DNA from 3 places in the Staphylococcus equorum genome. Region 2 is predicted to be linked to each of the others. Evidence: a T-box and tRNA genes for the amino acid it is inferred to sense, from the RefSeq annotation. Region 2 holds a T-box; the other regions hold tRNA genes.
The links. A T-box is a leader RNA that pairs with one kind of tRNA and senses whether it is charged. The one in region 2 lies ahead of PYW44_RS05965 (valine--tRNA ligase), so its partner is inferred to be a tRNA-Val.

Region 1 (10,923 bases), 1.2 Mb from region 2:
CTCGCCGCTACTCAGGGAATCGATTTTTCTTTCTCTTCCTGCGGGTACTAAGATGTTTCAGTTCCCCGCGTCTGCCTTCAGATATGCTATGTATTCACATATCGATAACACGACATAACTCGTGTTGGGTTTCCCCATTCGGAAATCTCTGGATCAAAGCTTACTTACAGCTCCCCAAAGCATATCGTCGTTAGTAACGTCCTTCGTAGGCTTCTAGTGCCAAGGCATCCACCGTGCGCCCTTAATAACTTAATCTTTTCGACCTTCAACACGATAAAATCGGTTGAAAACCTAAAATGTTATTAATCTGTGAGTGTTCTTTCGAACACTAGCGATTATTTCTATTTTTTTGAATTCAAGCTTTTTAAAACTCTAATTCACTCGGTTTTGCTTGGTAAAATCATAAATTTTACTTACATATCTAGTTTTCAATGTACAAATAAAAAATGGTGGGCCTAAGTGGACTCGAACCACCGACCTCACGCTTATCAGGCGTGCGCTCTAACCAGCTGAGCTATAGGCCCATTCATTTATAGAATACTCTAATGAGCATTCAAAACTGAATACAATATGTCAATATCATTCCTCTTCATCTTCTCAAGGAAGATGTTCCGAATATATCCTTAGAAAGGAGGTGATCCAGCCGCACCTTCCGATACGGCTACCTTGTTACGACTTCACCCCAATCATTTGTCCCACCTTCGACGGCTAGCTCCATAAATGGTTACTCCACCGGCTTCGGGTGTTACAAACTCTCGTGGTGTGACGGGCGGTGTGTACAAGACCCGGGAACGTATTCACCGTAGCATGCTGATCTACGATTACTAGCGATTCCAGCTTCATGTAGTCGAGTTGCAGACTACAATCCGAACTGAGAACAACTTTATGGGATTTGCATGACCTCGCGGTTTAGCTGCCCTTTGTATTGTCCATTGTAGCACGTGTGTAGCCCAAATCATAAGGGGCATGATGATTTGACGTCATCCCCACCTTCCTCCGGTTTGTCACCGGCAGTCAACCTAGAGTGCCCAACTAAATGCTGGCAACTAAGTTTAAGGGTTGCGCTCGTTGCGGGACTTAACCCAACATCTCACGACACGAGCTGACGACAACCATGCACCACCTGTCACTTTGTCCCCCGAAGGGGAAGGCTCTATCTCTAGAGTTTTCAAAGGATGTCAAGATTTGGTAAGGTTCTTCGCGTTGCTTCGAATTAAACCACATGCTCCACCGCTTGTGCGGGTCCCCGTCAATTCCTTTGAGTTTCAACCTTGCGGTCGTACTCCCCAGGCGGAGTGCTTAATGCGTTAGCTGCAGCACTAAGGGGCGGAAACCCCCTAACACTTAGCACTCATCGTTTACGGCGTGGACTACCAGGGTATCTAATCCTGTTTGATCCCCACGCTTTCGCACATCAGCGTCAGTTACAGACCAGAAAGTCGCCTTCGCCACTGGTGTTCCTCCATATCTCTGCGCATTTCACCGCTACACATGGAATTCCACTTTCCTCTTCTGTACTCAAGTTTCCCAGTTTCCAATGACCCTCCACGGTTGAGCCGTGGGCTTTCACATCAGACTTAAGAAACCGCCTACGCGCGCTTTACGCCCAATAATTCCGGATAACGCTTGCCACCTACGTATTACCGCGGCTGCTGGCACGTAGTTAGCCGTGGCTTTCTGATTAGGTACCGTCAAGATGTGCACAGTTACTTACACATTTGTTCTTCCCTAATAACAGAGTTTTACGATCCGAAAACCTTCATCACTCACGCGGCGTTGCTCCGTCAGACTTTCGTCCATTGCGGAAGATTCCCTACTGCTGCCTCCCGTAGGAGTCTGGACCGTGTCTCAGTTCCAGTGTGGCCGATCACCCTCTCAGGTCGGCTACGTATCGTTGCCTTGGTAAGCCGTTACCTTACCAACTAGCTAATACGGCGCGGGTCCATCTATAAGTGATAGCAAAACCATCTTTTACTTTAGAACCATGCGGTTCCAAATGTTATCCGGCATTAGCTCCGGTTTCCCGAAGTTATTCCAGTCTTATAGGTAGGTTACCCACGTGTTACTCACCCGTCCGCCGCTAACTTCAAAGGAGCAAGCTCCTTATCCGTTCGCTCGACTTGCATGTATTAGGCACGCCGCCAGCGTTCATCCTGAGCCAGGATCAAACTCTCCATAAATGAATTATGATGTTTGATTAGCTCATAAAATACTAATTTGTGTGTTATCTCTAACACGTTTGAACCAACAATTTAATGTTGTGTTCGGAATTAACGTTGACATATTGCAATTCAGTTTTCAATGTTCATTTCTTAATCACAAGACTTAATTCTACAGGTTATGACTTAAAAAGTCAATAACTTTTCGAAATTAATTTTTGTTTTCTTTAATACTTCCATAAAAAAACGACCCAAAGGTCAAAATGGAATTGCCTGGCAACGTCCTACTCTTGCGGAACGTAAGTCCGACTACCATCGGCGCTAAGGAGCTTAACTACTGTGTTCGGCACGGGAACAGGTGTGACCTCCTTGCCATTGTCACCAGACAATGAACTGTATAAAAAATTATACATTCAAAACTAGATAGTAAGTAAAATTTGATAATGCCAAACAAAACACTTTTAAATTTGATTAAGTCTTCGATCGATTAGTATTCGTCAGCTCCACATATCGCTATGCTTCCACCTCGAACCTATTAACCTCATCATCTTTGAGGGATCTTATAACCGAAGTTGGGAAATCTCATCTTGAGGGGGGCTTCATGCTTAGATGCTTTCAGCACTTATCCCGTCCATACATAGCTACCCAGCGATGCCGTTGGCACGACAACTGGTACACCAGAGGTATGTCCATCCCGGTCCTCTCGTACTAAGGACAGCTCCTCTCAAATTTCCTGCGCCCACGACGGATAGGGACCGAACTGTCTCACGACGTTCTGAACCCAGCTCGCGTACCGCTTTAATGGGCGAACAGCCCAACCCTTGGGACCGACTACAGCCCCAGGATGCGATGAGCCGACATCGAGGTGCCAAACCTCCCCGTCGATGTGAACTCTTGGGGGAGATAAGCCTGTTATCCCCGGGGTAGCTTTTATCCGTTGAGCGATGGCCCTTCCATGCGGAACCACCGGATCACTAAGTCCGTCTTTCGACCCTGCTCGACTTGTAAGTCTCGCAGTCAAGCTTCCTTATGCCTTTACACTCTATGAATGATTTCCAACCATTCTGAGGAAACCTTTGAGCGCCTCCGTTACTCTTTAGGAGGCGACCGCCCCAGTCAAACTGTCCATCTGACACTGTCTCCCACCATGATAAATGGTGCGGGTTAGAAATCCAACACAGCAAGGGTAGTATCCCACCAACGCCTCGACGTAAGCTGGCGCTCACGTTTCAAAGGCTCCTACCTATCCTGTACAAGTTGTACCGAATTTCAATATCAGACTACAGTAAAGCTCCACGGGGTCTTTCCGTCCTGTCGCGGGTAACCTGCATCTTCACAGGTACTATGATTTCACCGAGTCTCTCGTTGAGACAGTGCCCAAATCGTTACGCCTTTCGTGCGGGTCGGAACTTACCCGACAAGGAATTTCGCTACCTTAGGACCGTTATAGTTACGGCCGCCGTTTACTGGGGCTTCGATTCGTAGCTTCGCCGAAGCTAACCACTCCTCTTAACCTTCCAGCACCGGGCAGGCGTCAGCCCCTATACATCACCTTACGGTTTAGCAGAGACCTGTGTTTTTGATAAACAGTCGCTTGGGCCTATTCACTGCGGCTCTCCTGGGCGTTAACCCTAAAGAGCACCCCTTCTCCCGAAGTTACGGGGTCATTTTGCCGAGTTCCTTAACGAGAGTTCGCTCGCTCACCTTAGAATTCTCATCTTGACTACCTGTGTCGGTTTGCGGTACGGGCACCAAAATTCTAGCTAGAGGCTTTTCTTGGCAGTGTGAAATCAACGACTCGAGGAAACAATTTCCTCTCCCCATCACAACTTGACCTTAAGAGTGCCGGATTTGCCTAACACTCAGTCTCATTGCTTGGACGTACAATCCAATAGTACGCTTCGCCTATCCTACTGCGTCCCCCCATCGCTTAAAACGAAATTTGGTGGTACAGGAATATCAACCTGTTATCCATCGCCTACGCCTATCGGCCTCAGCTTAGGACCCGACTAACCCAGAGCGGACGAGCCTTCCTCTGGAAACCTTAGTCAATCGGTGGACGGGATTCTCACCCGTCTTTCGCTACTCACACCGGCATTCTCACTTCTAAGCGCTCCACATGTCCTTGCGATCATGCTTCAACGCCCTTAGAACGCTCTCCTACCACTGTCCTTACGGACAATCCACAGCTTCGGTAATATGTTTAGCCCCGGTACATTTTCGGCGCAGTGTCACTCGACTAGTGAGCTATTACGCACTCTTTAAATGATGGCTGCTTCTAAGCCAACATACTAGTTGTCTGGGCAACGCCACATCCTTTTCCACTTAACATATATTTTGGGACCTTAGCTGGTGGTCTGGGCTGTTTCCCTTTCGAACACGGACCTTATCACCCGCGTTCTAACTCCTAAGATAAAATTGATTGGCATTCGGAGTTTGTCTGAATTCGGTAACCCGATAAGGGCCCCTCGTCCAAACAGTGCTCTACCTCCAATAATCATTACTTAAGGCTAGCCCTAAAGCTATTTCGGAGAGAACCAGCTATCTCCAGGTTCGATTGGAATTTCTCCGCTACCCACAACTCATCCGCTCACTTTTCAACGTAAGTCGGTTCGGCCCTCCATTCAGTGTTACCTGAACTTCAGCCTGGTCATGGGTAGATCACCTGGTTTCGGGTCTACGACCAAATACTCAACGCCCTATTCAGACTCGCTTTCGCTACGGCTCCACATTAACTGCTTAACCTTGCATCAAATCGTAACTCGCCGGTTCATTCTACAAAAGGCACGCCATCACCCATTAACGGGCTCTGACTACTTGTAAGCACACGGTTTCAAGTTCTATTTCACTCCCCTTCCGGGGTACTTTTCACCTTTCCCTCACGGTACTGGTTCACTATCGGTCACTAGAGAGTATTTAGCCTTGGGAGATGGTCCTCCCGGATTCCGACGGAATTTCTCGTGTTCCGTCGTACTCAGGATCCACTCAAGAGTGAACAAACTTTCGACTACAGGATTATTACCTTCTTTGATTCATCTTTCCAGATGATTCGTCTAATTTGTTCTTTTGTAACTCCGTATAGAGTGTCCTACAACCCCAACAAGCAAGCTCGTTGGTTTGGGCTCTTCCCGTTTCGCTCGCCGCTACTCAGGGAATCGATTTTTCTTTCTCTTCCTGCGGGTACTAAGATGTTTCAGTTCCCTGCGTCTGCCTTCAGATATGCTATGTATTCACATATCGATAACACGACATAACTCGTGCTGGGTTTCCCCATTCGGAAATCTCTGGATCAAAGCTTACTTACAGCTCCCCAAAGCATATCGTCGTTAGTAACGTCCTTCGTAGGCTTCTAGTGCCAAGGCATCCACCGTGCGCCCTTAATAACTTAATCTTTTCGACCTTCAACACGATAAAATCGGTTGAAAACCTAAAATGTTATTAATCTGTGAGTGTTCTTTCGAACACTAGCGATTATTTCTATTTTTTTGAATTCAAGCTTTTTAAAACTCTAATTCACTCGGTTTTGCTTGGTAAAATCATAAATTTTACTTACATATCTAGTTTTCAATGTACAAAATAACGCAATGAATACTCGTAATGAGCATTCAAAACTGAATGCAATATGTCAATGTCGTTCCTCTTCATCTTCTCAAGGAAGATGTTCCGAATATATCCTTAGAAAGGAGGTGATCCAGCCGCACCTTCCGATACGGCTACCTTGTTACGACTTCACCCCAATCATTTGTCCCACCTTCGACGGCTAGCTCCATAAATGGTTACTCCACCGGCTTCGGGTGTTACAAACTCTCGTGGTGTGACGGGCGGTGTGTACAAGACCCGGGAACGTATTCACCGTAGCATGCTGATCTACGATTACTAGCGATTCCAGCTTCATGTAGTCGAGTTGCAGACTACAATCCGAACTGAGAACAACTTTATGGGATTTGCATGACCTCGCGGTTTAGCTGCCCTTTGTATTGTCCATTGTAGCACGTGTGTAGCCCAAATCATAAGGGGCATGATGATTTGACGTCATCCCCACCTTCCTCCGGTTTGTCACCGGCAGTCAACCTAGAGTGCCCAACTAAATGCTGGCAACTAAGTTTAAGGGTTGCGCTCGTTGCGGGACTTAACCCAACATCTCACGACACGAGCTGACGACAACCATGCACCACCTGTCACTTTGTCCCCCGAAGGGGAAGGCTCTATCTCTAGAGTTTTCAAAGGATGTCAAGATTTGGTAAGGTTCTTCGCGTTGCTTCGAATTAAACCACATGCTCCACCGCTTGTGCGGGTCCCCGTCAATTCCTTTGAGTTTCAACCTTGCGGTCGTACTCCCCAGGCGGAGTGCTTAATGCGTTAGCTGCAGCACTAAGGGGCGGAAACCCCCTAACACTTAGCACTCATCGTTTACGGCGTGGACTACCAGGGTATCTAATCCTGTTTGATCCCCACGCTTTCGCACATCAGCGTCAGTTACAGACCAGAAAGTCGCCTTCGCCACTGGTGTTCCTCCATATCTCTGCGCATTTCACCGCTACACATGGAATTCCACTTTCCTCTTCTGTACTCAAGTTTCCCAGTTTCCAATGACCCTCCACGGTTGAGCCGTGGGCTTTCACATCAGACTTAAGAAACCGCCTACGCGCGCTTTACGCCCAATAATTCCGGATAACGCTTGCCACCTACGTATTACCGCGGCTGCTGGCACGTAGTTAGCCGTGGCTTTCTGATTAGGTACCGTCAAGATGTGCACAGTTACTTACACATTTGTTCTTCCCTAATAACAGAGTTTTACGATCCGAAAACCTTCATCACTCACGCGGCGTTGCTCCGTCAGACTTTCGTCCATTGCGGAAGATTCCCTACTGCTGCCTCCCGTAGGAGTCTGGACCGTGTCTCAGTTCCAGTGTGGCCGATCACCCTCTCAGGTCGGCTACGTATCGTTGCCTTGGTAAGCCGTTACCTTACCAACTAGCTAATACGGCGCGGGTCCATCTATAAGTGATAGCAAAACCATCTTTTACTTTAGAACCATGCGGTTCCAAATGTTATCCGGCATTAGCTCCGGTTTCCCGAAGTTATTCCAGTCTTATAGGTAGGTTACCCACGTGTTACTCACCCGTCCGCCGCTAACTTCAAAGGAGCAAGCTCCTTATCCGTTCGCTCGACTTGCATGTATTAGGCACGCCGCCAGCGTTCATCCTGAGCCAGGATCAAACTCTCCATAAATGAATTATGATGTTTGATTAGCTCATAAAATACTAATTTGTGTGTTATCTCTAACACGTTTGAACCAACAATTTAATGTTGTGTTCGGAATTAACGTTGACATATTGCAATTCAGTTTTCAATGTTCATTTAAATAATATGGTGGAGACTAGCGGGATCGAACCGCTGACCTCCTGCGTGCAAAGCAGGCGCTCTCCCATCTGAGCTAAGCCCCCATATAAATTTTAAAGAGTCGGGAAGACAGGATTCGAACCTGCGACCCCTTGGTCCCAAACCAAGTGCTCTACCAAGCTGAGCTACTTCCCGTACATAATTTAATTGATTAACACTTTTAAAGATGGTGCGCCCGACAGGGGTCGAACCTGTAACCTCTTGATTCGTAGTCAAGTACTCTATCCAGTTGAGCTACGGGCGCTATATTAAAAATGATGGTGCCGAGGACCGGAATCGAACCGGTACGGTGATCTCTCACCGCAGGATTTTAAGTCCTGTGCGTCTGCCAGTTCCGCCACCCCGGCAAAAATAATGGAGCAGAAGACGGGATTCGAACCCGCGACCCCGACCTTGGCAAGGTCGTATTCTACCGCTGAACTACTTCTGCAAATGAAACTGTATGAGCCATAGTGGGCTCGAACCACTGACCCTCTGATTAAAAGTCAGATGCTCTACCAACTGAGCTAATGGCTCATGAAATGGTGCCGGCCAGAGGACTTGAACCCCCAACCTACTGATTACAAGTCAGTTGCTCTACCAGTTGAGCTAGGCCGGCTATCATGAAGTGATGGAGAATGACGGGTTCGAACCGCCGACCCTCTGCTTGTAAGGCAGATGCTCTCCCAGCTGAGCTAATTCTCCACATAATTTTTAATAAAAGCCTGGCAACGTCCTACTCTTGCGGAACGTAAGTCCGACTACCATCGGCGCTAAAGAGCTTAACTACTGTGTTCGGCATGGGAACAGGTGTGACCTCTTTGCTATTGCCACCAGACAAATTAACTTACTCAATTAATAATACATTGTTTGTTAATCTTTTGCAATAGTCAATTTTACACTATCTTAAAGATTTGTTTACAAGACTTTTACTTGAGTTATGTATATAGTGCTTGTCGTTTTTGACGACTTTTATATATTAATTCATTTTCACTTTAATGTCAATGCTTTTCGAATATTTCTCGAAAAGAAATATTTTAAATGCTTATATATGTCTTGTTTCGTTTCCTTAACTCGACTTGAATAATCTTATCACATAGAATCTATCTTTACCATACCTTTTTTAGTATATTATTATATTTTAATAGCATTATAATACTTAATTGTATCTTATTACTAATTTAATTAATTTATTTAGTACTTAAACCCTCTATTCTCTCTTATTTTTAGTATCTCTATAGAGATACTAAAACAAAAAACAGACCATATATTACGTCTCACCAGTGTGAAATCGTAACATATGATCTAGTTTAAATGATTAAATCAATTATCTCTTAGTTTAAACCAAGCTTTAAATAATCTATTTTTGTTTCATATAAGGGAATAACAATACATCACGGATAGAAGCAGAATCAGTAAGTAACATTACTAATCTATCAATACCAATACCTAAACCACCTGTTGGAGGCATTCCGTACTCTAATGCTTCAATGAAATCTTCATCCATTTCGTGCGCTTCATCATTACCTTCTTCTTTTTCTACTAATTGCGCTTCAAATCTTGCTCTTTGATCAATAGGATCATTTAATTCTGTGAATGCATTACCGTGTTCTCTACCTACTATGAATAATTCAAAGCGATCCGTAAATCTTGGGTCCTCTGGATTTTTCTTAGCTAGTGGTGAGATTTCGATTGGGTGTCCATAAATAAACGTTGGTTGAATTAATGTTTCTTCAACTTTTTGCTCAAAGAACTCATTTAAGATATGACCATATTTCATATTATCTGTTATTTCAATGCCATGTTCTTTAGCTAATGATTTAGCTTCTTCATCAGTTTGCACCTCGAAGAAGTCCACACCTGTTTCTTCTTTAACAGCATCAGCCATATGAACTCGTTTCCAATCAGATTCTAAATCTATAATTTCTTCGCCATAGTTTACTTTAGCAGTACCAAGTACTTTTTCAGAAATATGTCTAATCATATTCTCAGTTATATCCATGATATCGTGATAGTCAGCATACGCTTCATATAATTCAATCATAGTGAATTCTGGATTATGTCTTGTTGATACGCCTTCGTTTCTAAAAACACGTCCAATTTCATAAACTTTTTCTAATCCACCTACGATTAAACGTTTCAAATGTAATTCAATTGCAATTCGCATATATAGTGTTGCGTCTAAAGCATTATGATGTGTTTCGAAAGGACGCGCAGCAGCTCCACCAGGAATTTGGTGCATCATAGGTGTTTCTACTTCTAAAAATCCTCTTTGATTTAAGTAATTACGCATTTCTTGTAATATCTTACTGCGGTTAATAAATGTTTGCGTGCTATCTTGATTTGTAATTAAGTCAAGGTAACGTTGACGATAACGCTGTTCGATATCTTGTAAACCGTGGAATTTATCAGGTAATGGACGTAATGCTTTAGTCAACAACGTGAATGTTTTAGCTTTAACAGACAATTCACCTGTATTCGTTTTGAACATTACACCTTCTATACCTACAATGTCTCCTAAGTCTGCAGAATTCCAAACTTCAAATTGTTCGTCTCCTACTTGGTCTTTTCTTACGTAAATTTGTATTTGACCAGTTAAATCTTGAACATGAGCAAATCCAGCTTTACCTTTTCCACGTTTAGTCATTAGACGACCGGCGATACTTACGTTGCTTTCATCTTCTTTGTCATGTAATTCTTCTTTTGTATATGCGTCCCAATCTTCATGCAATGGGGCAGCCGTAGAAGTACGTTCAAATTTTTGACCAAAAGGATCGATACCTAAATCGTATAATTCTTGTAATTTTTGGCGGCGGACTTGCATTTGGTCGTTCATTTCTTCTGACATTACTTTCTCTCCTTTATGCTTCTTGTTCTAATTTTTATTATTCTTTAGCTTCAATCTTCACTTGGAACGTTTGATAGTTATCTATCATTTGTTGTTCTGTTTATTTCAAAGCTTTTCTAGTCTTACCATATAGATACAGCACACATTAAACCCACACCCATTTTTAACAGTACGTTTAAATGTAACGTTATCTACATTAGCCATAGGAGCAAGAATTACTCTATTATATATCTATACGACTCCCGTTTTCCACATATTTTATAACTATAAACCTTTATACTCTTTGACTGAATCGTCTGCCGTTACTATACTTCCAATTTTTTTATTGGAATGAGGTTCTACACAATCTGATGCTATATCATTTAACGGTATAAGTACAAATGCACGCTCTAGCATACGTGGATGCGGAACGTTCAGATTTTCTTCATCAATAATATGATTACCAAACAATAAAATATCAACATCTAAAGTTCTAGGGCCCCAACGTATATCTCTTACTCGGTGTAACTGCTGTTCAGTATGGAGACACTCTTT
Region 2 (10,923 bases):
TAAATCTACTATATAAAAAAGCTAGTTACTTTTGCATTAAAGTTAGAATAAATCATTAATCCTGACTCAATAACGCAAAATAATAACTAGCTTTCTCATTGAATAAATATTTATTTAATCAATATCAGCACAGTTTCACTGTTGTTAAATAATATCTAAAAATTAACTTTCGCTTTAACTTCACTAATGAAATATAAACTTCCAGTTATGATTAATCCATCACCTTCATATGTTTCAATAAACTTCACATAATCATCAACAAGTTCTTTTTGATCAAATCGTATTTCTTCAAAAATAGCATCTTTAGTTAATGCTCGAGGAAAATCAAAATCAGTAACATAAAACGTTGAAGCAATTGTTTTAAGTTGGTCTACCATCGTATTAATTGGTTTTCCTTTCACTGCAGAAAATAATATATCTAGACTATCAACGTGATAATAATCTTTCATTGTACTAATCAAAGCTTCAACGCTTTCAACATTATGCGCACCATCAACAATCATTAAAGGCTTTTCTTTAACTTGCTCAATTCTCCCAGTCCAGCTTACTGATTCAATACCATCTATCATCTTATTGAAATCTAAATCAACAATACCTGATTCGTTTAGTTCAATAAGTGCAGTTATTGCTAAAGCTGCGTTTTCTTTTTGATGCTCACCCAACATATTTAATAGTAAGGTTTCTAATTCATAGTCTTTATAACGATAAGTAAATTCTTCTTCTTGTGAAACGATACTAATATCACGATCAAACTCTATGCCTTCAGTATTCTGTTGCTCAACGCAGCCACGAATTACTTTAAGCGCATCTTCATTTTTCACTGCATAGATAATTGGCGTATTAGGTTTAACGATTGCGCCTTTATCTTTTGCTATATCCGTATAAGTATCTCCTAGAATTTCAATGTGGTCTAGTCCTATACTTGTGAGAATTGTTAATATCGGTTTAAAAACGTTCGTTGAATCATTTTTAATCCCTAATCCCGCTTCAACTATTACAAAATCAACGGGGTGTAATTCACCAAAGTATAAAAACATCATCGTAGTAATGATTTCAAATTCAGTGGCTGTTCCAAGCTCTGTTTCAACTTCTAATGCTTCGCTTACTGGTTTTACTTTTTGAACTAATTCAACAATATTGTCATCACTAATCGGTATCCCATTTAAACTTATACGCTCATTAAAGGTTTCAATAAATGGCGAAGTGAAAGTACCCACTTCATATCCATTATCAACAAGCGCTGATCTTAAATATGCAACTGTGGATCCTTTTCCATTTGTGCCACCTACATGAATACCATTTATATTAAATTGAGGATTGTTTAATCGTTCTAACATCCATTCCATACGCTTAACGCCTGGTTTAATGCCAAATTTAGTTCTTTCATGTATCCAATATAAGCTATCTAGGTAATTCATGTTTAGGACTCCTATGCTTTTAATTGATTAATTCGTAATTTAACACCCTCGTATTTTTCTTGATACGTTTGTTTTTTCTCACGTTCTTCATTGATTACTTTTTCAGGTGCTTTATTAACGAAGTTATCGTTTGCTAATTTTTTATTAACACGATCCAATTCTTTTTCCCATTTCCCAAGTTCGTTTTCTAATCTCTCAATTTCTTTATCCATATCGATTAAACCTTCAAGTGGTAAGACAACTTCACCAGCTGTAGTAATAGATGTCATTGCTTTTTCAGGTATTTCAACTGCTGTATCGATTGTAAGTTCACTAGGATGACAGAATCTATCTATATAATTTGAATTATTTAATAGTGTATTTTTAATATTTTCATCTTTTGCTTTAATGAAAATAGGTATTGCTTTAGATAATGGTGTGTTTACTTCCAAACGTGATTGTCTAACAGATTTAATTATTTCAACAAGTTGTTGCATCGTTTCTTTACTTTCATCAAAAATCAATGCATCGTTCACTTTAGGCCAAGGTGCATTAACAATTGTTTCACCTTCATGTGGCAGATTTTGCCAAATTTGTTCAGTAACAAATGGCATGAATGGGTGTAACATTCTCATAGTATTATCTAACACATAAGTTAGTACAGAACGTGTTACTTGTTTCTGAGCTTCATCATCGCTATTCATTGGTATTTTACTCATTTCAATATACCAATCACAAAAATCATCCCAAATGAAATTATAAAGCGTACGACCAACTTCACCAAACTCATACTTGTCACTTAAATCCGTAACGTTAGCAATCGTTTCATTTAAACGCGTTAAAATCCACTTATCTGCTAATGATAAATTACCTGATAAGTCTACATCTTCAACTTTAAAGTCATCGCCAATATTCATTAAACTAAATCGAGCTGCATTCCAAATTTTATTGATAAAATTCCATACAGATTCAACTTTTTCAGTAGAGTAACGTAAATCATGACCTGGTGAAGATCCAGTTGCTAAGAAATATCTCAGACTATCTGCGCCATACTCATCGATAACATCCATTGGATCAACACCGTTACCTAGAGACTTACTCATTTTACGTCCATCTTCTGCACGGACCAATCCATGTAATAATACATCATTAAAAGGACGTTTTCCAGTAAATTCTAATCCTTGGAAGATCATTCTTGCAACCCAGAAGAAAATAATATCATAACCAGTTACTAATGCATTCGTTGGGAAGTAGCGTTGGAAGTCTTCAGCTTCAACATCTGGCCAACCTAATGTTGAAAATGGCCATAATGCACTAGAGAACCAAGTGTCTAATACATCTTCGTCTTGCGTCCAATTTTCAATATCATCTGGTGCTGCTTCACCGACATAAATTTCTCCAGTTTCATTGTGATACCATGCTGGAATTTGATGTCCCCACCATAATTGGCGTGAAATTGTCCAATCTCTAATTTCTTCCATCCAACGGTTAAATGTTTTTTCGAATCTTGCAGGTACAAAGTCGATTCTATCATCAGTTTTTTGATTATCTAATGCTTGTTCTGCTAAAGGTTTCATTTTTACAAACCACTGTGTAGATAAATAAGGTTCTACAACTGCCCCAGAACGTTCAGAATGTCCAACAGAATGTTCATGCTCTTCTATTTTAATAACTAAACCTTCAGATTCTAAATCTTTTACAAGCTGTTCACGGCAGTCAAATCTATCCAAGCCTTCGTATTTACCAGCTTTGTCATTCATCTTACCAGATTCATCCATGACAATAATACGCTCTAAGTCATGACGATTACCGATTTCAAAGTCATTTGGATCATGCGCAGGTGTCACTTTCATTGCACCACTACCGAATTCAATATCCACATAATCGTCTGCTAAGATAGGCAATTCTCTACCAAGTATTGGTAATATAACTTTTTTACCAATGACATCTTTATAACGATCATCATTAGGATTCACAACAATCGCAGTATCACCAAGCATTGTTTCAGGGCGTGTCGTAGCGATTTCTATATATCCTTCGCCATCTGCATAAGGGTATTTAAAATGATAAAATTTACCTTGTACATCTTCATGAATAACTTCAATATCTGATAATGCAGTACGAGCGATAGGATCCCAGTTTATAATATATTCTCCGCGATAGATTAAATCTTTATTATACATATCAACGAATACTTTATTAACTGCTTTACTCAAACCATCATCTAATGTAAATCTTTCTCTGCTGTAGTCTAAACCTAATCCTAGTTTAGCCCACTGTTTTCTAATAAATGTAGCGTATTCTTCTTTCCAGTCCCACGCTTGTTCAAGGAATTTTTCACGTCCTAAATCATGACGAGATAATCCTTGTTCATTTAATTTAGCTTCTACTTTTGCTTGTGTTGCTATACCAGCATGGTCCATACCTGGTAAATACAAAGTATCATAACCTTGCATACGTTTCATGCGTGTAAGTATATCTTGTAAGGTTGTATCCCAAGCGTGCCCTAGATGTAATTTACCAGTTACATTGGGTGGCGGAATAACAATTGTGTAAGTTTCTTTGATATTATCTTCAGATGCTTTAAAATAGCCTTTATTAAGCCATTCTTCATAGCGCCCTGACTCAACTTCGTTCGGATTATATTTTGGTTTCATTTCCATTCGTTAAAATCCTCCTTAAAATAAAAAATCCGCCCTATAAATATTATAGGACGGATTTCCCGTGGTACCACCTAAATTCAAGAAATTAGTTCACTAATTTCAAGCACTTAAAATTATGATTAACGCTCAAACACGCTTCAACCTAATTTACATACAATCACCTTGTAGTATTTCAGCTAAAGTTCAATGTGGGCTACCTTCAATAAGTTAAACTGTACATTTTCAGCAAACATGTACTCTCTGTTAAATCTAAGCCTATTTACTCTTCCCAGTAGACAATATTTCTTTACTTAATTATAGTATAATGGATGTTAAGATAAGTCAATGGAATGGAGTGAAAATATATGAATGAATGCGCATTTGGTACAAAAGATCCGACCTATCTCGAATATCATGATGAAGTGTGGGGCCAACCACTTTATGATAGTTTGAAATTATTTAAACTGATGGCTTTAGAATCACAACATGCTGGTCTTTCCTGGTTAACAATTTTAAAGAAAAAAGCATCTTATGAAGCAGCTTTTTATGACTTTGATCCAGAGCTTATCTCTAGAATGACAACAGATGATATAGATCGCTTGATGACATTTCCTAATATCGTGCATAATAGAAAAAAGATAGAAGCCATTGTAGGACAAGCAAAAGGATATTTTGAAATAGAAAAAGATTTCGGAAGTTTCAGCGATTTTCTTTGGTCATATGTAGATCACCAGCCCATCGATTGTGGATATACAAATCCAAGTGATCGTATAACTGTAGACACACGCGCTACGGAATTATCGAAAACATTAAAGCAGTATGGTTTTAAATTTTTAGGGCCAGTGACAGTTTATTCATTTTTAGAAGCTGCCGGTTTATATAATGCACACATGCAAGCATGTCCTAATAATCCAAAGCATTATCAGGGTAAGGGCTTTAGTTAGCCATATATTAATTCCTTTCAAGGAAGGTTTGTTTTTCAATTTTTTTACTATAATCCAACAAAGTTCTACGACCAAACTAAGAATATTTCTCTAGAAAATTAAAAAATGCCAACAAATCCATAAGGTTTTGTTGGCATTTTTTAATTGTAAGTTCACAGAGTAACGATTCTACATTTCTATATTCTTTATTTTCAAATAAATAGTAAGGTCTTTAAAATTTCAAAACCTTTATAAATCTCGTTTTTTGTGACTATTTTTAACAATCTTTTTATTTTTATACAATCTAATTATAAGTAAAGTCAATAACACTGCGACGATACCTTTAACACTATCGTAAGTCAGTATGACATTGACCCATAGAAGAATAATGGCCATGATATAATTAAATTTCATAATATATGTTAGAAATACTTTATTACTTGCGACTTTTGTTTCACCATATTCGCTCAAAAAGCAGAGTCACTTTAACTTTAAAAGTTATTTGATATGCCTATATCACATTTTCTAACACGGTCTCACCCTCTCTATATCATAGTATTGTGTATAAAAGTAGTAATATATAATTGTGCTGATATTGTTCAAATGTCTAATTAAAAATATCATCTGTTTAGTTAAGTTTTTTTTCACGATGTTTCAAGAACACGTTTATCGCTGGAGCAATTAAGAATAAAATAAAGAATATTCTAAAGATATGATAACTAGAAATCAATGCGACATCCGCACCTGTTTCTAACGCTACAATAACAATTTGACTCATGCCACCTGGAGCAGCGCCCAAGAATAATTCATTTACTGAATGAGTCGAAAATGTAGAGATAATAAGCACCATTACGAAAGCTAATAATATGAGGAATGTATTTTGAAAAGCGATTGCGACGGCAATCCGTCCTTTCATCTGATCTAATAAGAGTGCAATTTGAACGCCAATTCTAATCATATATATGACTTGTGCAGCTGCAATAATATAATTATCTAATGTAAAGTTAGCACCTGTCAACAAATTCCAACATATTAAAACAAGAACTGGTGCAAGTATCTGTTTAGTTGGAAAATTAATTTTACCCATTATGACATAAACAATGATTACAGCTAGTGTCAAAAATATGATACTAGGAATTGATAAAGCTTCAGTCAATATTGCTGTTACTTCAGATCCACCAGTCGCTAATTCTTGTGCGTCTTTAAAAAAATATGAAATGAAAGGCACGAGAATAACCACAAATATAATTCTCGAAGTTTGGGTCAAACTTACTACCATAATATCTGCTTTTTTATTTTCTTCAGCCATAATCAACATTTGACTCAATGCGCCTGGAATGACACTAAGTATTGCTGTTTCAGTATTCACTTTTGCTATTTTTTTGAAAAAATAAGCAATGATTAATGCGAGACCAAGTAATAACACTGTAATTATAACAATGGTAAACCAATCATCTTTAATATCTAAAATAACTTCTTTAGTAAAAGTAGAGCCAATTTGAACACCTAATAACACTAAACCAATCTGACTTAGCCAAAATGGCCAATTTACTTCTAAATGCAAATATCTCACGCAGATGATACTTGCAATAATAGGACCAAACATAAATGGTAATAATATATGGGCCGCGTTAAGTATGAAACTTAAAAATAAGGCTAATGCTAAAACGATGATATTGTTTCTTAATTGCTTATTCATGTACTCACAACTTTCATAGGTATCATTATACTTCATTGTACTTTACATATAAAAGAGCCCGATCAACACATGGTTGTTCGGGCTAAAAATAAACTTTATACAATTCGACTTAGAGCAGTATCAAATGCTTGTATTGTTTGTTCAATATCAGCTTCTGTATGCGCTGTTGAAAGAAATGTTCCTTCAAATTGGGAAGGCGGTAAGAATACGCCTTCTTTTGCCATTTCTCTATACATTTGACTAAACAATTCTAAATCGCTCTTATTTGCTTGTTCAAAGTTTGTAACCGGCCCTGCATTTAAGAAATATCCTATCATAGAACCAGCACGATTTACAGTGATTGGCACATGATGTTTTGCAAAGACCTCTTTCAAACCTTCTTCTAATTTGTCACCTAATTTATTAAAATAATCATATGACTCAGGAGTTAATTGACTTAGTGTTTCATAACCACTTGTCATAGCTAATGGATTCCCTGATAACGTACCAGCTTGATAAATATCACCAGCTGGCGCAATTTGATCCATAATTTCTTTCTTACCACCAATAGCACCAACAGGCAAGCCACCACCGATTACTTTACCCAAACAAGTTAAATCTGGTGTTACATTGAAGTAACCTTGCGCACAATTGTATCCAACTCTAAACCCTGTCATCACTTCATCAAAAATAAGCAATGAACCATATTCTGTAGTGATGTCTCTTAAGCCTTGTAAAAATCCTTCAACTGGAGGTACAACGCCCATATTACCAGCTACAGGTTCTACTATAACACCAGCAATATCGTCTCCAAATTCTTCAAATGCGACTTTTAGCGCATCTAAGTCATTATATGGGACTGTGATTGTATTTTTTGCAATACCTTCAGGAACACCTGGAGAATCAGGTAAACCAAGTGTTGCGACGCCAGACCCTGCTTTGATTAATAGTGAGTCACTATGACCATGATAACAACCGATAAATTTAATGATTTTATTACGACCAGTATAACCACGTGCTAAGCGTAATGTATCAAGTGTTGCTTCAGTACCAGATGACACCATACGTATTTTTTCAATAGATGGCACACGATCAATAACGAGTTCGGCTAATTTATTTTCTTGGAGTGTGGAAGCACCGAAACTTGTCCCTTTATCCACTGCTTCATGAATTTTATCAATCACCTGCTTGTTTTTATGTCCTAAAATTAATGGTCCCCAACTTAGAACGTAATCGATGTATTCATTACCATCAATATCATATATTCTTGAACCTTCACCATGGTCCATAAATATTGCTGGTGTATCTACTGATTTGAAAGCTCTTACTGGACTATTGACACCGCCAGGCATCAATTGTTCAGCTTTTACCATCGCTTTTTCAGAATTTGTGTAACGCATTCTAAATAACCTCCTTATTGTTCATCAATATATTTACAAATATCTTTTGAAAAATACGTAATAATTAAATCTGCGCCTGCACGCTTCATTGAAATCATTTGTTCCATAACTACCGCTTTTTCATCAATCCAGCCATTTAGCGCTGCTGCTTTTGTCATGCTATACTCTCCACTTACATTATAAGCGACTACAGGTACGTTTGTAGTATTTCGAACATCTCTAATGATATCTAAGAAACTTAGAGCAGGTTTAACAATCATCATGTCTGCTCCTTCGTTTAAATCACTATCAAGCTCTCTAAGTGCTTCTCTTCTATTTGCAGGATCCATTTGATATGTTTTGCGATCACCAAACTGTGGTGCAGATTCTGCTGCATCACGGAATGGACCGAAGAAACTAGAAGAATATTTAATGCCATAACTCATAATTGGCACATTATAATAACCAGCTTCATCTAGACCCGCTCTAATTTCAGCAACGAATCCGTCCATCATGTTACTTGGCGCAATAATGTCAGCACCAGCTTCAACTTGAGAAATTGCAGTCTTAACAAGTAATGGTAGTGACTTATCATTATCAACATCTTTCGTCTCATGATTAATCACACCACAGTGACCATGGTCTGTATATTCACATAAACACGTATCCGCAATGATTAATAAGTCATTGTACATAGACTTCGCTTTTCTTGTTGCTTCTTGAATGATGCCGTTATGATCATAAGCACCTGTACCAACTTCATCTTTTTCATTTGGCACACCAAAAAACATGATGCCTCTTATACCTAATTCATACGCTTCTTTAATTTCTTCACCTAATAAATTTAAACTAATTTGGTAAATGCCAGGCATAGATTTAATTTCTGTTTTCACATTATCACGTTCAACTACAAAGATTGGATAAATTAAATCTTCTTTGCGAACGTGCGTTTCACTCACCATGTTTCTTAGTGATTTACTACTACGTAATCTTCTGTGTCTATCAAATTGCATTATCTTCCCAACTTTCTAAAGTTTTTTGAATTAATGATTCTAAAGTTTGAATTTCTGCCATCGTGCCCTGAACATTAAATGTATTTAATGTGTCCAATGTTTGTTGACCAATGACAAAATAATTATTAAAAGGTATATAGTGATGACTTTCAAAAAAATATCGCACAGCTGAGGAACTCGCAAAAGTAATAGCATCTACTTTATTTTCAGCTATGAGATTTAAGACTTCATTTATATTCTCAGTATGTGGAACAGGTTTATATAAGTCAATTTTTCTAACTAAATAACCTTGCTGTTTTAAACCATTTTGTAATAAGGTTCTTGCTGCTGCGCTTGATGGTAGTAAAATGCGACTGCCTTTTACCGCTTCAAACTCCTCAAGAAAACCTTCTTGTGAATAATCTGTGGGACAAAACGAAACATCTAGACCTAAAGTTTTGCAATAATCAGCAGTTTTTTCACCAATTACTGCAATTTTTTGTATATTTAACTTATGTAAATATGATTGAAAATGTTTCACAGCTTTTTTAGACGAAAAAATAAGCCAGTCATAGTTAACATCTAGCAAATTCAAATCAAAGGATAAAGGCTCTACATCTATGAAGGGCTTGTGTAGAATACATGTATCTTCTTTGTTAAATTCACTAGTTTGTGTCATTACTATCACTGGTCTCATTATTTTCACCTCAAACGATTATTGTTCTTCGTTTAGTGCCTTTATTATTTCATATGCACCTTGTGCATTTAAAACTTCAGTTACTTTTTCACCGATTTCAACTGGATTCTCTCCACGCTCAGTATGCTCATAACGTTCTTTACCGTCTGGAGACATAATTAAGCCTGTGAATTCGATTGTACCATCATTACTTTTCGTAGCATAGCCGCCGATTGGAACTTGGCAACTGCCGTTCATACGCTCTAAGAATGTTCTTTCAGCAGTAACACAATCCGCTACATCTTCATTGTGAACTTGCTTAAGTAATGCTAACAGCTCTTCATCATCCGCACGACATTCAATACCTAATGCGCCTTGTCCAATGGCTGGTATTAAAGTCTCTTTATCTAAATAAGTTGTCACGATATCATCTGACCAGCCCATACGTTTCAAACCGGCAGCTGCAAGTAAAATTGCATCAAAATCTTCAGTTTCTAACTTACTTAAACGTGTATCAATGTTGCCTCGTATCCATTTTATTTGTAATTTAGGATATTTCGCAAGTATTTGAGCACCACGGCGTAAAGAGCTTGTACCTACGATACTATTATCAGGAAGTTCATGTAAAGGGACATGATTCTTAGCAATGTACGCATCATATGGATTTTCACGATCTGGTATGCAACCTAGAGTTAATCCTTCTGGTATGACGCTAGGCACATCTTTTAAGGAATGTATCGCCATATCTATACCATGATTAAATAATTCATTTTGAATTTCTTTTACAAACAGCCCTTTACCGCCTACTTTAGATAATTGTTTATCTATAATACGGTCACCTTTTGTTACTATTTCTTTAATTTCAATATCTAATTCTGGATCAACAGCTTTTAATTTTTCAATAAATTGTTGGCTTTGTGTTATAGCTAACTTACTTCTACGTGAACCAACGATTAACTTACGCATCAGGCGCAACCTCCTAGAAATGACTATATTTAACAATTAACCTTTTCTATCTGTAATCATATTCCTGTCCATTGATGAAAATCGGATATATGAGAAGCAAAAATCAAATTAATCATACTTAAGCAAAATAAGCTGAGATTAAAATAAATCAAATTATGTTTGCTTAACGTATGTCTTACTCTAAAGATGATATATATACCATACAGCAATGCAATAATTATAGACATCACTACTTTGGGATCATTCAATATGTGTAATCCTAAAGTATTT
Region 3 (10,923 bases), 400 kb from region 2:
ATATTTATAGGCACCGAATCGCCATTATTTATAGCGTTTAGTTTATTACTTGCAGGGGTTAGCTTTGGCACAGTTTATACAAAAGATAGTGTTATAACTCAAGAAGAGACTTCATTAAATAATATGAAGCGGATGATGTCACTCTATACATTAACTAAGAGTTTAGGTAATTCAATAGGTTCTACTGTAATGGGTTACGTTTATGCTTTATCGTTCACTTTTATCAGTCTGCAAATACACAATGTTATCTTACTTAGTTTAATTATATTGATTATACTAATAGTTTTATGGATTATGTTTTATAAAGAACAGAAACAAGAATCTAATTAGTAAACTGTATCTATATAACTAAAACATGATTTACTTCATCAATAAACGATATAATTTGAAGAGTAGAGCTTCGTGTTAATTTGTATTTGGTAGTGAGTTGTTATAATGGTAATATAGTTTATGCGATTATAGTTTTAATAATAAATACTAGCGAGGTTGTAATAAAAGTTAGGTGATTATTAAACGGAATATCGAAATAGAGTGAAAAGGGAGGACAGTAAGCAATGAAATATATAAAATATTTATTTACAACGCTTATTGTACTTTCGGTATTTATTATTTCTGGGGCTATATTTTTAACATTTTTAGGATTTGGATTATATGGTTTGAGTAGAATCCTAATTTATTTCCATCTTGCGTATTTTGGATATAACAAAAACTTTTACGATAACTTAATTTATTATGGTAGTTATATTGTATTAGGTTATTTCAATTTGTTTATAATAGAGAATTTAATGGATTACTTTAGAAAAAAATTACCAGATAACCCATATTTTAAAGGGTTAACTTATCACTTAATTACTTTCACTGTAACAACTTTGCTATTTTACTTCATAGTGCATATCCATTACACTTATATAAATATTGATTTTTGGGTGATTGTATTTATCATTGGACTCTTATTTATATGTAAGGAAATATTTTATCCAGATAGTGAAAACTTAAATGGAAAATAAGCATCTTATTTTAGAAAATCACAACAGTTAATTGAAGCACTTTAACTGTTGTGATTATGAAGAATGAATATAATGTTAATATATAGTAGAAACTGTAATACTTTAACTTTATCTCCGATAGTTAAAGTAACCATTTAAGAAAGACATATAGCAATTACTTTAAGAAGTTAGTTTATTTATTCTTTAATAGAGAGTGAAGTGAGCTAACTTCTTTTTTAATAAGCTGATTATATTTATACTGAATATAAACTATTTAAAGCAAACTTAAGTTTTGTTTGTTAGAATATAAATAATGATTATTTTATAAAGAGGGGGACGCATTGTGTTAACGACTGAGCAAGTTAAAGAACTTGTTGGACAATTAAAAGATCCAATAATAAATGTACCTTTAAAAGAAACTGATGGAATAATAGAGGTTACTATTAAAGAAGAAATAGAGCATGTAAGTGTCAAAATAGCTATGGCTCAATTAGGGGGACAACCTCAATTAGATTTACAAATGGCCGTAGTGGAAGTATTAAAAGAAAATGGGACTAATACAGTTGGCATCAGATTTGAAGAATTACCATCTGATGTAGTAGAACAATATAGAGGTACGAGTGATGACGAGCAACAAACAATAGAAGGCTTATTATCTAAAGACAATCCTGTAGAGTTTATAGCTATCGCTTCTGGTAAAGGTGGCGTTGGAAAATCAACAGTAGCAGTCAATTTAGCAGTATCATTAGCTAGAGAAGGTAAAAAAGTTGGTCTAGTTGATGCTGATATTTATGGCTTTAGCGTTCCAGACATGATGGGAATTGATGAAAAACCAGGGGTACAAGGTAAAGAAATCATACCAGTTGAACGTCATGGTGTGAAAGTAATTTCAATGGCTTTCTTTGTTGAAGAGAACGCACCAGTTATATGGAGAGGCCCAATGTTAGGGAAAATGCTTACGAATTTCTTTGTTGAAGTACGATGGGGAGATTTAGATTATTTAATTTTAGATTTACCTCCAGGTACAGGGGATATTGCTTTAGATGTACATACGATGTTGCCATCAAGTAAAGAAATTATTGTAACAACACCTCATCCTACTGCAGCATTTGTTGCAGCAAGAGCTGGAGCAATGGCAAAACACACTGAACACACGATTTTAGGTGTAATAGAAAACATGTCTTACTTCCAAAGCGAAGAAACTGGAAATAAAGAATATGTATTTGGAACAGGTGGCGGTGAAAAGCTTGCTGAAGAATTACAAACAGACTTATTAGGTCACCTACCATTAGAACAACCATCATGGAATCCAAAAGATTTCGCGCCTTCCATTTATCAACCAGATGATAGATTAGGAGAAATATACCAATCAATGGCACAACAAATCATTGAAAAGACTAGTAAATAGTAGTATTTAAGGAGTGGGTAGAAATTAATTTAATTTTTACCCACTTTTCTCTTGCAATTTTTTTGAATGGTGGTAGAATTATTTCTTGTGACCAACGAAAGCACGATACAGTGTAAACGTAACAAATCACAATAAACAAAAAAGTATTGACTTTCTCTTGTGGAATTGATATTATATAAAAGTCGTCAAAAACGACAAAAACATTATTTAATTCAATTTCGAAAAAGTGTAAAAAATATACTTGAAACTTTATAAGAAATACTTTAATATTATTAGAGTAATGTTAAATGATTGTTAAAGAATATTAATTTTTTATTGACACAACGTCAATTGAAATGGTATAGTAATAAAGCAATTATCCAAATGAACATTGAAAACTGAATTGCAATATGTCAACGTTAATTCCGAACACAACATTAAATTGTTGGTTCAAACGTGTTAGAGATAACACACAAATTAGTATTTTATGAGCTAATCAAACATCATAATTCATTTATGGAGAGTTTGATCCTGGCTCAGGATGAACGCTGGCGGCGTGCCTAATACATGCAAGTCGAGCGAACGGATAAGGAGCTTGCTCCTTTGAAGTTAGCGGCGGACGGGTGAGTAACACGTGGGTAACCTACCTATAAGACTGGAATAACTTCGGGAAACCGGAGCTAATGCCGGATAACATTTGGAACCGCATGGTTCTAAAGTAAAAGATGGTTTTGCTATCACTTATAGATGGACCCGCGCCGTATTAGCTAGTTGGTAAGGTAACGGCTTACCAAGGCAACGATACGTAGCCGACCTGAGAGGGTGATCGGCCACACTGGAACTGAGACACGGTCCAGACTCCTACGGGAGGCAGCAGTAGGGAATCTTCCGCAATGGACGAAAGTCTGACGGAGCAACGCCGCGTGAGTGATGAAGGTTTTCGGATCGTAAAACTCTGTTATTAGGGAAGAACAAATGTGTAAGTAACTGTGCACATCTTGACGGTACCTAATCAGAAAGCCACGGCTAACTACGTGCCAGCAGCCGCGGTAATACGTAGGTGGCAAGCGTTATCCGGAATTATTGGGCGTAAAGCGCGCGTAGGCGGTTTCTTAAGTCTGATGTGAAAGCCCACGGCTCAACCGTGGAGGGTCATTGGAAACTGGGAAACTTGAGTACAGAAGAGGAAAGTGGAATTCCATGTGTAGCGGTGAAATGCGCAGAGATATGGAGGAACACCAGTGGCGAAGGCGACTTTCTGGTCTGTAACTGACGCTGATGTGCGAAAGCGTGGGGATCAAACAGGATTAGATACCCTGGTAGTCCACGCCGTAAACGATGAGTGCTAAGTGTTAGGGGGTTTCCGCCCCTTAGTGCTGCAGCTAACGCATTAAGCACTCCGCCTGGGGAGTACGACCGCAAGGTTGAAACTCAAAGGAATTGACGGGGACCCGCACAAGCGGTGGAGCATGTGGTTTAATTCGAAGCAACGCGAAGAACCTTACCAAATCTTGACATCCTTTGAAAACTCTAGAGATAGAGCCTTCCCCTTCGGGGGACAAAGTGACAGGTGGTGCATGGTTGTCGTCAGCTCGTGTCGTGAGATGTTGGGTTAAGTCCCGCAACGAGCGCAACCCTTAAACTTAGTTGCCAGCATTTAGTTGGGCACTCTAGGTTGACTGCCGGTGACAAACCGGAGGAAGGTGGGGATGACGTCAAATCATCATGCCCCTTATGATTTGGGCTACACACGTGCTACAATGGACAATACAAAGGGCAGCTAAATCGCGAGGTCATGCAAATCCCATAAAGTTGTTCTCAGTTCGGATTGTAGTCTGCAACTCGACTACATGAAGCTGGAATCGCTAGTAATCGTAGATCAGCATGCTACGGTGAATACGTTCCCGGGTCTTGTACACACCGCCCGTCACACCACGAGAGTTTGTAACACCCGAAGCCGGTGGAGTAACCATTTATGGAGCTAGCCGTCGAAGGTGGGACAAATGATTGGGGTGAAGTCGTAACAAGGTAGCCGTATCGGAAGGTGCGGCTGGATCACCTCCTTTCTAAGGATATATTCGGAACATCTTCCTTGAGAAGATGAAGAGGAATGACATTGACATATTGCATTCAGTTTTGAATGCTCATTACGAGTATTCATTGCGTTATTTTGTACATTGAAAACTAGATATGTAAGTAAAATTTATGATTTTACCAAGCAAAACCGAGTGAATTAGAGTTTTAAAAAGCTTGAATTCAAAAAAATAGAAATAATCGCTAGTGTTCGAAAGAACACTCACAGATTAATAACATTTTAGGTTTTCAACCGATTTATCGTGTTGAAGGTCGAAAAGATTAAGTTATTAAGGGCGCACGGTGGATGCCTTGGCACTAGAAGCCTACGAAGGACGTTACTAACGACGATATGCTTTGGGGAGCTGTAAGTAAGCTTTGATCCAGAGATTTCCGAATGGGGAAACCCAACACGAGTTATGTCGTGTTATCGATATGTGAATACATAGCATATCTGAAGGCAGACGCGGGGAACTGAAACATCTTAGTACCCGCAGGAAGAGAAAGAAAAATCGATTCCCTGAGTAGCGGCGAGCGAAACGGGAAGAGCCCAAACCAACGAGCTTGCTTGTTGGGGTTGTAGGACACTCTATACGGAGTTACAAAAGAACAAATTAGACGAATCATCTGGAAAGATGAATCAAAGAAGGTAATAATCCTGTAGTCGAAAGTTTGTTCACTCTTGAGTGGATCCTGAGTACGACGGAACACGAGAAATTCCGTCGGAATCCGGGAGGACCATCTCCCAAGGCTAAATACTCTCTAGTGACCGATAGTGAACCAGTACCGTGAGGGAAAGGTGAAAAGTACCCCGGAAGGGGAGTGAAATAGAACTTGAAACCGTGTGCTTACAAGTAGTCAGAGCCCGTTAATGGGTGATGGCGTGCCTTTTGTAGAATGAACCGGCGAGTTACGATTTGATGCAAGGTTAAGCAGTTAATGTGGAGCCGTAGCGAAAGCGAGTCTGAATAGGGCGTTGAGTATTTGGTCGTAGACCCGAAACCAGGTGATCTACCCATGACCAGGCTGAAGTTCAGGTAACACTGAATGGAGGGCCGAACCGACTTACGTTGAAAAGTGAGCGGATGAGTTGTGGGTAGCGGAGAAATTCCAATCGAACCTGGAGATAGCTGGTTCTCTCCGAAATAGCTTTAGGGCTAGCCTTAAGTAATGATTATTGGAGGTAGAGCACTGTTTGGACGAGGGGCCCTTATCGGGTTACCGAATTCAGACAAACTCCGAATGCCAATCAATTTTATCTTAGGAGTTAGAACGCGGGTGATAAGGTCCGTGTTCGAAAGGGAAACAGCCCAGACCACCAGCTAAGGTCCCAAAATATATGTTAAGTGGAAAAGGATGTGGCGTTGCCCAGACAACTAGTATGTTGGCTTAGAAGCAGCCATCATTTAAAGAGTGCGTAATAGCTCACTAGTCGAGTGACACTGCGCCGAAAATGTACCGGGGCTAAACATATTACCGAAGCTGTGGATTGTCCGTAAGGACAGTGGTAGGAGAGCGTTCTAAGGGCGTTGAAGCATGATCGCAAGGACATGTGGAGCGCTTAGAAGTGAGAATGCCGGTGTGAGTAGCGAAAGACGGGTGAGAATCCCGTCCACCGATTGACTAAGGTTTCCAGAGGAAGGCTCGTCCGCTCTGGGTTAGTCGGGTCCTAAGCTGAGGCCGATAGGCGTAGGCGATGGATAACAGGTTGATATTCCTGTACCACCAAATTTCGTTTTAAGCGATGGGGGGACGCAGTAGGATAGGCGAAGCGTACTATTGGATTGTACGTCCAAGCAATGAGACTGAGTGTTAGGCAAATCCGGCACTCTTAAGGTCAAGTTGTGATGGGGAGAGGAAATTGTTTCCTCGAGTCGTTGATTTCACACTGCCAAGAAAAGCCTCTAGCTAGAATTTTGGTGCCCGTACCGCAAACCGACACAGGTAGTCAAGATGAGAATTCTAAGGTGAGCGAGCGAACTCTCGTTAAGGAACTCGGCAAAATGACCCCGTAACTTCGGGAGAAGGGGTGCTCTTTAGGGTTAACGCCCAGGAGAGCCGCAGTGAATAGGCCCAAGCGACTGTTTATCAAAAACACAGGTCTCTGCTAAACCGTAAGGTGATGTATAGGGGCTGACGCCTGCCCGGTGCTGGAAGGTTAAGAGGAGTGGTTAGCTTCGGCGAAGCTACGAATCGAAGCCCCAGTAAACGGCGGCCGTAACTATAACGGTCCTAAGGTAGCGAAATTCCTTGTCGGGTAAGTTCCGACCCGCACGAAAGGCGTAACGATTTGGGCACTGTCTCAACGAGAGACTCGGTGAAATCATAGTACCTGTGAAGATGCAGGTTACCCGCGACAGGACGGAAAGACCCCGTGGAGCTTTACTGTAGTCTGATATTGAAATTCGGTACAACTTGTACAGGATAGGTAGGAGCCTTTGAAACGTGAGCGCCAGCTTACGTCGAGGCGTTGGTGGGATACTACCCTTGCTGTGTTGGATTTCTAACCCGCACCATTTATCATGGTGGGAGACAGTGTCAGATGGACAGTTTGACTGGGGCGGTCGCCTCCTAAAGAGTAACGGAGGCGCTCAAAGGTTTCCTCAGAATGGTTGGAAATCATTCATAGAGTGTAAAGGCATAAGGAAGCTTGACTGCGAGACTTACAAGTCGAGCAGGGTCGAAAGACGGACTTAGTGATCCGGTGGTTCCGCATGGAAGGGCCATCGCTCAACGGATAAAAGCTACCCCGGGGATAACAGGCTTATCTCCCCCAAGAGTTCACATCGACGGGGAGGTTTGGCACCTCGATGTCGGCTCATCGCATCCTGGGGCTGTAGTCGGTCCCAAGGGTTGGGCTGTTCGCCCATTAAAGCGGTACGCGAGCTGGGTTCAGAACGTCGTGAGACAGTTCGGTCCCTATCCGTCGTGGGCGCAGGAAATTTGAGAGGAGCTGTCCTTAGTACGAGAGGACCGGGATGGACATACCTCTGGTGTACCAGTTGTCGTGCCAACGGCATCGCTGGGTAGCTATGTATGGACGGGATAAGTGCTGAAAGCATCTAAGCATGAAGCCCCCCTCAAGATGAGATTTCCCAACTTCGGTTATAAGATCCCTCAAAGATGATGAGGTTAATAGGTTCGAGGTGGAAGCATAGCGATATGTGGAGCTGACGAATACTAATCGATCGAAGACTTAATCAAATTTAAAAGTGTTTTGTTTGGCATTATCAAATTTTACTTACTATCTAGTTTTGAATGTATAATTTTTTATATATTTCATTGTCTGGTGACAATGGCAAGGAGGTCACACCTGTTCCCATGCCGAACACAGTAGTTAAGCTCCTTAGCGCCGATGGTAGTCGGACTTACGTTCCGCAAGAGTAGGACGTTGCCAGGCAATTTCATTATTCCACAGTAGCTCAGTGGTAGAGCTATCGGCTGTTAACCGATCGGTCGTAGGTTCGAGTCCTACCTGTGGAGCCATATGGCCCCGTGGTCAAGCGGTTAAGACACCGCCCTTTCACGGCGGTAACACGGGTTCGAGTCCCGTCGGGGTCATACATATTGGAGGATTAGCTCAGCTGGGAGAGCATCTGCCTTACAAGCAGAGGGTCGGCGGTTCGAACCCGTCATCCTCCACCATTTTTAATTTAATAGCGGAGGGGTAGCGAAGTGGCTAAACGCGGCGGACTGTAAATCCGCTCCTTCGGGTTCGGCAGTTCGAATCTGCCCCCCTCCACCATTAATGGGCTATAGCCAAGCGGTAAGGCAACGGACTTTGACTCCGTCACTCGTTGGTTCGAATCCAGCTAGCCCAGCCATTTAGAGCCATTAGCTCAGTTGGTAGAGCATCTGACTTTTAATCAGAGGGTCAGTGGTTCGAGCCCACTATGGCTCACTCTATAGCATTTCTCTTATGAGAAATGCTTTTTTTGTGTTGAAAATTAAAATTACTAAAAATTTTAAATGATAATATAATAAAGAAAATTCAAAATAATTTATATACATTTTTATGATTAGAATAGTATGTAAAAGCTAATATAAGGCCTTTTTATGAATTATAAATCATTATACTGGTTTTATATGTAAAATGTCGATTTTATAAAAAAATTATGATATTACATTAACTTGAAACATAAAGCGCTTTCGATTATTCTAGTAACAGATGAAAGCAAAGGGGTTTTTAACATGAATAAAAAAATAGAAATAATTGGAGCACCATCAACATATGGTCAAAGGAAATTAGGGGTTAACTTTGGTCCAGATGCTATACGATATGCAGGTATTGTTGATCGTATTAGAGCGATAGGTTTATCCGTTGAAGATTCTGGTAATATTGAAGTACCAGCAATCGATTTAGATAAGTTTAATTCAGAGCAAGAGGGCTTACGAAATTTAGATGAAATTATTACTGTTTCTAACAACTTAAGTGAAGCTGTATCGAATAGTATTGAGAAAAATAACTTCCCATTAATTCTTGGAGGAGATCATTCCATTGCTATAGGTTCAATATCTGGCGTAAGTAAACACTATAATAATTTAGGCGTTATTTGGTATGATGCACATGGGGATTTGAATGTACCTGAAGAATCACCATCAGGGAATATACATGGGATGCCATTACGTGTGCTTGCTGGAGACGGGGATGATCGTTTAGTTAACATTTCAAATTATACACCTAAAGTAAAGCCAGAAAATATCGTTCTTATAGGAATGAGAGACTTAGACGATGGCGAGCGCCGTTACATAAAAGAAAATAATATTAAAACTTATACTATGGCGGAAGTTGATCGATATGGTATTAAACAAGTAATGGATGAAACTATAGAGTATCTAGAAGCTAAAACAGACGGTATACACTTATCATTAGATGTCGATGCGTTGGATCCTGTTGAAACACCAGGAACAGGCACTAGAGTCTTAGGTGGTTTGACATATAGAGAAAGTCATTTTGCGTTAGAGTTATTACATAACTCGAAGTGTGTAACTTCTATGGATATAGTTGAAGTTAATCCATTAATAGATCACACCAATGATACAGCTAAACAAGCTGTTGGTTTAGTAGGTAGTTTCTTTGGAGAAACGCTTCTATAATTAGTAATGAAACTGATGTGGATTAAATCCATATCAGTTTTTTTAAATTTTTACAATAAAATTAAATACTAAATATGACAGTTGGCTTTATGATTGGTATAATATATATCATGGGAACAGATAACCGGAGGAGATGTTATGGATTTATCCAACTTTTTTGATGACTGGAGTACAGTGAAAATAATTGCAAGTGTACTCGATTTGCTCATAGTATGGTATGTACTTTATCTTCTCATTACAGTTTTTAAAGGTACCAAAGCCATTCAACTATTAAAGGGAATTGTCGTAATAGTTATTGGTCAACAAGTGAGTAAAATGTTAAATTTAACAGCCACAGCCAAATTGTTTGATTTAGTTATTCAATGGGGTGTGTTAGCTTTAATCGTAATATTCCAACCAGAAATTAGACGCGCATTAGAACAACTTGGTCGTGGAAGTCTATTTAAACGCTATTCAACTAATTTAAATAGTGATGAAGGAAAACTTATATCCTCTGTATCCAAAGCAGTGCAGTATATGGCAAAACGACGTATTGGCGCATTGATTGTTTTTGAAAATGAAACAGGATTACAAGATTATATCGAAACTGGTATTGCCATGAACTCGGAAATATCACAAGAACTTTTAACAAACGTGTTCGTGCCTAACACACCTTTACATGACGGTGCGATGATCATACAGGAAAACAAAATTGCAAGTGCTGCAAGTTATTTACCATTATCAGATAGTGCCAAGATTGCTAAAAGCTTAGGTACAAGACATAGAGCAGCAGTTGGTATTTCTGAAGTGTCTGATGCTTTTACAGTTATTGTCTCTGAAGAAACAGGGTCAATTTCCGTTACATTTGATGGTAAATTAAGAAAAGATATTTCTAACGAAGCTTTTGAAGAATTATTGGCTGAACATTGGTTTGGCACACACTTTAACAAGAAAGGTGTGAAATAATATGCTAGAAAGTAAGTGGGGATTAAGGTTAATAGCACTTGTATTAGCGTTAATATTTTTCTTATCAGTTAATAATATGTTTGGCAATATTTTTAATGCTGATAACTTAGGACAGAAATCTTCAGAAACAATTGAAGATGTACCAGTTCAAGTGAAGTATGACAACACATCATTGTATGCCAGTGAAGTTCCAAATAAAGTAGATGTAGAAATATCCGGACCACAATCACAAGTACTAAAGGCTGAAAATGGTGAAAGTATTAAAGCCGTATTAGACTTGAGTGAAGAAAAAGCAGGTAAGCATACTACACAATTCCAAGTGAATGGGTTAAATAAAGATATTGATTATAATGTGAAACCGAAAGAAACAACCATAAATCTGGAAGAGAAAGTAAGTAAAACATTAAAAGTAGAACCAGATGTAAGTAATAATGA

Region 1: it encodes a tRNA-Val, which carries the amino acid that the T-box ahead of PYW44_RS05965 (valine--tRNA ligase) is inferred to sense. The anticodon was not compared.
Region 3: it encodes a tRNA-Val, which carries the amino acid that the T-box ahead of PYW44_RS05965 (valine--tRNA ligase) is inferred to sense. The anticodon was not compared.

The regions. Positions count from the first base shown of each region.
Region 1 covers NZ_CP118982.1:2,414,473-2,425,395, forward strand. The annotation lists rRNA gene PYW44_RS11775 (23S ribosomal RNA) at 1-255, opposite strand, end outside; tRNA gene PYW44_RS11780 (tRNA-Ile) at 448-524, opposite strand; rRNA gene PYW44_RS11785 (16S ribosomal RNA) at 628-2,180, opposite strand; rRNA gene rrf (5S ribosomal RNA) at 2,431-2,545, opposite strand; rRNA gene PYW44_RS11795 (23S ribosomal RNA) at 2,627-5,550, opposite strand; rRNA gene PYW44_RS11800 (16S ribosomal RNA) at 5,839-7,391, opposite strand; tRNA gene PYW44_RS11805 (tRNA-Ala) at 7,531-7,606, opposite strand; tRNA gene PYW44_RS11810 (tRNA-Pro) at 7,624-7,697, opposite strand; tRNA gene PYW44_RS11815 (tRNA-Arg) at 7,730-7,806, opposite strand; tRNA gene PYW44_RS11820 (tRNA-Leu) at 7,821-7,909, opposite strand; tRNA gene PYW44_RS11825 (tRNA-Gly) at 7,918-7,992, opposite strand; tRNA gene PYW44_RS11830 (tRNA-Lys) at 8,006-8,078, opposite strand; tRNA gene PYW44_RS11835 (tRNA-Thr) at 8,085-8,160, opposite strand; tRNA gene PYW44_RS11840 (tRNA-Val) at 8,174-8,246, opposite strand; rRNA gene rrf (5S ribosomal RNA) at 8,265-8,379, opposite strand; gene lysS (lysine--tRNA ligase) at 8,902-10,389, opposite strand; gene folK (2-amino-4-hydroxy-6-hydroxymethyldihydropteridine diphosphokinase) at 10,654-10,923, opposite strand, start outside.
Region 2 covers NZ_CP118982.1:1,221,720-1,232,642, reverse strand. The annotation lists gene PYW44_RS05970 (bifunctional folylpolyglutamate synthase/dihydrofolate synthase) at 156-1,418, opposite strand; gene PYW44_RS05965 (valine--tRNA ligase) at 1,430-4,060, opposite strand; T-box leader at 4,104-4,345, opposite strand; gene PYW44_RS05960 (DNA-3-methyladenine glycosylase I) at 4,405-4,983, shown strand; gene PYW44_RS05955 (hypothetical protein) at 5,212-5,376, opposite strand; gene PYW44_RS05950 (AbrB family transcriptional regulator) at 5,591-6,661, opposite strand; gene hemL (glutamate-1-semialdehyde 2,1-aminomutase) at 6,757-8,040, opposite strand; gene hemB (porphobilinogen synthase) at 8,055-9,032, opposite strand; gene PYW44_RS05935 (uroporphyrinogen-III synthase) at 9,022-9,708, opposite strand; gene hemC (hydroxymethylbilane synthase) at 9,727-10,653, opposite strand; gene ccsA (cytochrome c biogenesis protein) at 10,710-10,923, opposite strand, start outside.
Region 3 covers NZ_CP118982.1:825,926-836,848, forward strand. The annotation lists gene sdrM (multidrug efflux MFS transporter SdrM) at 1-330, shown strand, start outside; gene PYW44_RS03845 (SepA family multidrug efflux transporter) at 555-1,007, shown strand; gene PYW44_RS03850 (Mrp/NBP35 family ATP-binding protein) at 1,330-2,394, shown strand; rRNA gene PYW44_RS03855 (16S ribosomal RNA) at 2,887-4,439, shown strand; rRNA gene PYW44_RS03860 (23S ribosomal RNA) at 4,727-7,650, shown strand; rRNA gene rrf (5S ribosomal RNA) at 7,732-7,846, shown strand; tRNA gene PYW44_RS03870 (tRNA-Asn) at 7,858-7,932, shown strand; tRNA gene PYW44_RS03875 (tRNA-Glu) at 7,936-8,007, shown strand; tRNA gene PYW44_RS03880 (tRNA-Val) at 8,016-8,091, shown strand; tRNA gene PYW44_RS03885 (tRNA-Tyr) at 8,108-8,191, shown strand; tRNA gene PYW44_RS03890 (tRNA-Gln) at 8,196-8,270, shown strand; tRNA gene PYW44_RS03895 (tRNA-Lys) at 8,275-8,347, shown strand; gene rocF (arginase) at 8,638-9,543, shown strand; gene cdaA (diadenylate cyclase CdaA) at 9,682-10,488, shown strand; gene PYW44_RS03910 (CdaR family protein) at 10,490-10,923, shown strand, end outside.